Regions from separate parts of the Neobacillus sp. D3-1R genome, predicted to be linked through region 2. Evidence: riboswitches for the same ligand, from Rfam matches in the RefSeq annotation. Region 2 holds a riboswitch; each other region holds the start of a gene.
The links. Region 2 has a riboswitch for cyclic di-GMP ahead of ACSBPO_RS20410 (hypothetical protein). Riboswitches for the same ligand answer to the same signal wherever they lie in the genome.

Region 1 (2,205 bases), 940 kb from region 2:
TGACTCCTGGTTTAATTAATTTGGCAATTTCTCTATGGCAAGCAGCAAGAATTTTTCCTGCTTCCTTCATCTTTTCAATTTCACGTGGTGATTTTAAGATAATCAAGTATTTCCCCTTCTTTCCTGAAGTGTACCTACTAAGCATAGATGTTATCTTTCATTTTACCCTTTTTTTAAAAATAGAAAAAGGAAGAAACACTCATTTATGAAGGAACTTTCCTCATATAAGGTTTTCAATAACATTAGAATAATTTGGAGTAGGTCCATTTTATGAATTTACGTAAAAATACGTTCTTTATATGGAACTTCTAATTATTTTTTGATATACTAAATAAAAAGTAAACAAAAGTGAAGTGAATAATAAAATGATTGGTGAACGTGTTAAACAGCTTCGTTTAGAGAAAAGAATGTCACTTTCGGAGTTGGCCGAAAAGGCTGGAGTGGCTAAGTCTTATCTTAGTTCTCTAGAGCGAAATCTTCAAACAAATCCTTCTATACAATTCTTAGAAAAAATATCGGTTGTCTTGGGGGTCTCAGTTGATCATATAATTAATGACCCTATTAACAAGGATGATCTAGATTCAGATTGGCTAACTTTAGTACAAGAAGCGATGGGTTCTGGAATATCAAAAGATCAATTCCGTGAATTTTTGGAATTTAATAAATGGAAATTAAAACAAAAAGATGATGAATAAAGAACAAAAAGCGCTGGAGCTGGATTACGAAAACTTCGTTTAATGCTAAATTTATAAATCTCTACAATAAAAAAGTATTTCTTCTACACGAAGAAATACTTTTTTGGGGTTATTTTTCTACAACTAGCTCTTTCACTGAATTTACATGGAGAAAATCTCTGATTGTGTTCAAATCCATTCCCATACTTTTTGCTTCTAAAATTAATTGAAGCCATTCTTTGTCTAATTCATTTACGCAGTCCAGTTTTCTACTCACCTTATCTCCCCCAAAATACATCTATCTGTATCTCAGGCAGCCCAGCCATCATCGTAATGCTTAGTACTCATTACCTTAGATCTGCAACTTTGCGCCCCTATCTTTCAATAAGTTAGCCCTTTTCTGATTGTTACTTAAGTAATAGTTTTACCCTATTATATCTAGTTCTTTTTTAGTAGGGTGTTGTTTCTTGTCAGGAACGTCCAATAAAATACCACCTTTTTCCAACAAATAGTGACAATTAATTCTACTTTATAGAATTTTCTAAAAATTAAACCTCTAATCTACTTACTTTCTAGGTAAAATTACTTCTAATTCCGTCGAATTTTTAACAATTATTTTCCAAACAATGTGAGATATTTATTTGACCACAAAAAAACACCCCCAAAGTTAGAAATTACTTGGTCCAACTTTTGGGGTGCACAGCATATGAGGACTTTTCAGTTTAAATCAACAAAGTTGCAGAAAAGAGCCTAATTAAAATATTTCTGATAAGTTTCTTGGAGCTTTTGTTTACTTAATTCAGGATTGACTGTTTCGTAGGATTGAAGGGTGATAATAGAACATGACATCCCTATTTTACAAGCATCTTCTGTGTTAACTCCCTTTAAATAGCCGTATAGGATTCCCGCTACTAATGAATCGCCTGCCCCTGTTACATCATCTACTTGTATCTCAGGTGGTAGAATGACACTGGCTTCTCCATTTTTTGTGAAATAAATAAGACCTTTATCTCCCCTCGTAATAACGACTCTTTCTACACCTTTTTTCAAAATTAATTCGGCTGCGCGAAAATAGTCTCCATCACTTTGAATAGGGAAATCCGCAAGGGCTTCAGCCTCAGACTGATTAGCAATTAACCATGTCACTCCATCAAGTTGATGAGGAAGCTTTTTTACTTTTGGGGCGGATACAGGAACAATACTTAATGGTATATTTTCCTTTTGACAACGTTTGATGATATAGGAAAGAATATCGGAAGGTAAATTGGTGTCTAATAAGACCATTTCGGATTCTCTTATGATTCCCCACTTTTTTTCAATAAGGGACCGCTGTATGGAATCGTATAAAACCATATCAGCTAAAGCGACAATCATTTCCCCTTCTTCATTTAAAACTGCTGTGTACGTTCCCGTTGACATTTGTGGAATAACTTCAGTTGGTGTAATATCGACAAATCTCTTTGTCTGATTCAAAAGCCATTCCCCTTCATGATCCCCTCCGACAAAACTAAGTAAAGAGGTTTGGCAATTG
Region 2 (2,205 bases):
TGGTTTAGATTATTTAGATTTATATTTAATCCATTGGCCTGGAAAAACTAAATATAAAGAAACGTGGAAGGCGCTTGAAAAACTTTATAAAGACGGCCGCGTGCGTGCGATTGGGGTAAGTAATTTCAAAGTACACCATTTAGAAGATTTAATCAGTGATGCTGAGATTAAGCCAATGGTCAATCAAGTAGAATACCATCCACACTTAACACAAAAGGATCTTTTAGCGTATTGCCAAAAAGAAGGGATACAACTTGAAGCGTGGTCACCATTGAAGCAAGGTCAGCTTTTAAATGATCCGACCTTAATGGAAATTGCCGAAAAATACGGCAAATCTACCGCTCAAGTGATCCTTCGTTGGGATCTGCAAACTAAAGTGGTTACCATTCCGAAATCTATTAAAGAACAACGCATTATCGAAAATGCGAATATCTTTGATTTTGAGCTATCAGCTGAAGATATGGCTAAGATTGATGGACTGAACAAGGATGAGCGTGTAGGACCGGACCCAGATGTGATGAATAATGGCTTTGAAAGCTAAAAAGTAAACCCGCATTTAATAAGTTCAAAAGTAACTAACAAGAAAAATCATAAACTGTTAGCATGAAAAAAGCTTGGATTAACTATAATCCAAGCTTTTTTTAGTATGTTTTTTTGTAGATGGTTTTTTAGCGGACACAGGATCCCTTATTTTCCTAAAAAGTATGAATTCTGTAATGTTAGAGGACACAGAATCCTTTATTATCAAAAATAGCGCGAAAAAAGGTTGCTCTTTATGGAATAACGGAATGCGAGTCCTTTAGTCCTTCTAAAATGGCGTTTTTTGCACAAATAACGGAATGTGAGTCCTTTACATGAAAATTCTTCTTTACCATTTGATTTTTTCTCGACAAAATTCCACCTTACTTAGTCACTTTTTCCATAACTTCTATAATGAGCATAACCCTTATTGGAGAAACCAATTTTGGATTCGATAACTGAAATGCTTAATCGAAAACAACCCTCCCTTTTTATAAAATTTATTAGAAAAAAGTAATTTTCCCGAAAAGTGTCGATAGGTATTTATACCTGTAAACAGTAGTTTACCCTATAATAAGACTTACAGGTACAAATGACAAATATATGAAGTGGCCACAGAATATATGTCAACTACAGTTAATATTGAAAATTACTTTAGGAGCCAGATAATTCTGGTGATGAGGAACTTTATTTGAAGTTCCACCTAGGGAAGCTATGAAATATAGCCTTTAATTGGACACTTTGGCTATATGGAGCTAGTAGTGTAACCGGCCCTCTTATAAACTATTTATTAAGAGGAGAGATTCGAAATGAAAAAGACAATTTTTTCAAGTGTAGCAGCAGGAGCATTAGCTCTTGGAATCATGGCAAGTTCAGCATTTGCATCAGTGACAATTGACGGTGATACAGGTACAGGATTTGTTGGGAAAGGTGATGTTCAGACAGCTCTAGGGTTAAATAATGCTCAAATGCAAAATCAAGCTGAGAGTTTGAAATTTACTTATGAGACTGTTGAAACATATGAAGTTACGGTACAATTCATAACTGGTGAAGGAACAAAAGGGGAAAAAACCCATATAGTTGAACATAAAAGATCTTCTTCGGTAAACAGTGATGTTCTATATGATGCAAGAAAAGCGAAGCAGTATACAGGATTTAATTTAAATGGTTTCACTAATACAACTTCAGAAGGTGTAATTCCAGCCATTGGTGACGAATTCCCAGGTGAATCAGACCATACCGTAACAAGTGTTGAACTTGTTTCTTCCCAAAGTACTTTATATGTTAATGATGTTGCGCTCCAATAGTTTTAAAAAAGGGTTAGCACTAAGGTTAAGTAGTTCCGTTTTGGAGTACAAAAATAGAAAAAGCAGTCCAAAACGGACTGCTTTTTTACTATGTATTCACTGATATATTCACTGTTAAAATCGCAGGCTTTTCGTAGATGTCCATTTTTATAAGATTATTCTGTAAAAATGTTATTCTATAAACAGAGCTTCTTCAACTAACGGGGCAGTTTACTTCCATAAGAAGGGAAATTTCTATTAATGTTGAATATACTCATTAGCACGTTTTTAATAAAGGGCAAGGTAAAATCTAGCCCTAAAGATGGGTTGCAATTTGTTTTATAATGAATTTTACGAAGAAGAACTTATGTTAAATATGGGACGGTTGCAGCGCCACCTG
Region 3 (2,205 bases), 360 kb from region 2:
CTTCCGTATTAACTCTGAAAATATGGGACAATTTGAACGTACGTTAATTATTGTTGATGAAGGTGCACATGTACATTATGTTGAAGGATGTACAGCGCCCGTTTACACAACGAACTCTCTACACAGTGCAGTAGTTGAAATCATCATTAAGAAAGATGCATATTGCCGTTATACAACCATTCAAAACTGGGCAAACAACGTATATAACCTAGTAACGAAGCGTGCGGTTTGTGAAGCAAACGCAACAATGGAATGGATTGACGGAAACATCGGATCTAAATTAACAATGAAATATCCTGCTGTTATTTTAAAAGGAGAAGGCGCACGTGGTATGACACTTTCCATTGCAATCGCAGGTAAAGGTCAGCATCAGGATGCTGGGGCTAAGATGATTCACTTGGCACCAAATACTTCTTCAACGATTGTTTCAAAATCTATATCAAAACATGGCGGTAAGGTAACATATCGTGGAATTGTTCATTTTGGACGTAAAGCAGAAGGTGCTCGTTCAAACATTGAGTGTGATACGTTAATTATGGATAACCAATCCACGTCAGATACGATTCCGTACAATGAAATTTTAAATGACAATATCTCTTTAGAGCATGAAGCAAAAGTATCAAAGGTGTCAGAGGAACAATTATTCTATCTGATGAGCCGTGGTGTTTCTGAACAAGAAGCAACAGAAATGATTGTAATGGGCTTTATTGAACCATTTACAAAAGAACTTCCAATGGAATACGCCGTTGAAATGAACCGCCTAATCAAGTTCGAAATGGAAGGTTCTATCGGATAAAAGTCAATCCGTCTACTTACAAGTAGGCGGATTTTTTTATGGAGCGGAAATCCATAATCCAAGATAACAAAGTCTCCATTCTTTAAAAAAAATGGTAAAATCTACTGACGAAAAATGAGGAAATGTGTCGAAATACCTATTTTTATCATAAAAATATAATAGTAAAATGTAACTAACATTCATGCTTTGTTGTAATAAAGTTAGGCAAACTTATCGAAAGGTAAGGACGCAAAGCTACGGGTCTAAGGTTCGAATGAACGATGATCGCCGGGTTGCCGCAACCTCATTATGTTGACGTAGCTGTTTGCCTTCGGAAGGAGAAGTAAACTTGAATAATAATAAACACCATATCGAGGGAATGATTGAAAATTTTTTTGAATTGCTAAAGGAATATTCTGATACTCCTGAAAACGCTGAAATTTTTATTAATTATATTCGATTATTTCTACGGACAAAATCGGGAACTCCATTACCTACAGTTGAAATGATGTCCCTCATCAAAAAGAAAAAGCCAGAGATTTTTGCCGTTATTCGACAACGTGGAAAATCAGACCTTCTGCTTGAATTCGTAACAGGAATACATATGGATACTGAAAATGCAGAGGATAGAATGAGACAATATCTTTCGAAAATAGCGATCTAATAATCGATACCGTTAAGGCACAAGTCCTAACGGTTTTATTTTTTGTTCATATACTAATTCTTTTAAAAATTATGTTAATATTATTAGGGAAACGAAACTTTAACATTGAATTCAACAAATGGGGGGGAATGGATTGATCTATATTGGTTTAACAGGATGGGGTGATCATGACCAGCTTTATACAGCTGGAACTTCATCACGTGACAAACTAAAAGCCTATGCTTCTCATTTCCCTACTGTGGAAGTAGACACCTCTTTTTATGCGATTCAACCAAAAAGAAATACGGAAAAATGGGTAATGGAAACACCAAAATCGTTTCAATTTGTCGTTAAAGCTTATCAAGGGATGACAGGACATCAAAGAGGTGACATTCCTTTTGATAGCCCAAAAGATATGTTTATGGCTTTTAAGGAATCCATTAACCCTTATATAGAAGCAAAAAAATTAGCAATGGTATTATTCCAGTTTCCTCCTTGGTTTGATTGTAAACGTGAAAATGTAGAATATATAAGGTTTTGTAAAAATGAAATGGGAGATATTCCATGTGCATTAGAATTTCGTCATCAATCCTGGTTTTATCCTAATTATAGGGATAAGACTTTAGAGTTTATGAGAAAGGAAAAATGGATACATAGTATTTGCGATGAACCACAAGCAGGTCTGGGATCAGTACCTATCATCCTTGAAACGACAGATCCTAAAGAAGTTTTAGTTCGATTTCATGGAAGAAACATTCATGGTTGGCAACAGAGAAAAGGAGTTAAT

Region 1: another riboswitch for cyclic di-GMP. It lies ahead of ACSBPO_RS01440 (anti-repressor SinI family protein); the one in region 2 lies ahead of ACSBPO_RS20410 (hypothetical protein).
Region 3: another riboswitch for cyclic di-GMP. It lies ahead of ACSBPO_RS18790 (hypothetical protein); the one in region 2 lies ahead of ACSBPO_RS20410 (hypothetical protein).

What each region holds. Positions count from the first base shown of each region.
Region 1 covers NZ_CP197471.1:296,331-298,535, reverse strand. Annotated here, with positions in the region: gene map (type I methionyl aminopeptidase) at 1-106, opposite strand, end outside; gene ACSBPO_RS01445 (helix-turn-helix domain-containing protein) at 366-695, shown strand; gene ACSBPO_RS01440 (anti-repressor SinI family protein) at 805-951, opposite strand; cyclic di-GMP riboswitch class I at 984-1,079, opposite strand; gene ACSBPO_RS01435 (carbohydrate kinase family protein) at 1,425-2,205, opposite strand, start outside.
Region 2 covers NZ_CP197471.1:4,008,328-4,010,532, reverse strand. Annotated here, with positions in the region: gene ACSBPO_RS20415 (aldo/keto reductase) at 1-541, shown strand, start outside; cyclic di-GMP riboswitch class II at 1,218-1,301, shown strand; gene ACSBPO_RS20410 (hypothetical protein) at 1,329-1,826, shown strand.
Region 3 covers NZ_CP197471.1:3,651,390-3,653,594, reverse strand. Annotated here, with positions in the region: gene sufB (Fe-S cluster assembly protein SufB) at 1-796, shown strand, start outside; cyclic di-GMP riboswitch class I at 990-1,076, shown strand; gene ACSBPO_RS18790 (hypothetical protein) at 1,125-1,439, shown strand; gene ACSBPO_RS18785 (DUF72 domain-containing protein) at 1,573-2,205, shown strand, end outside.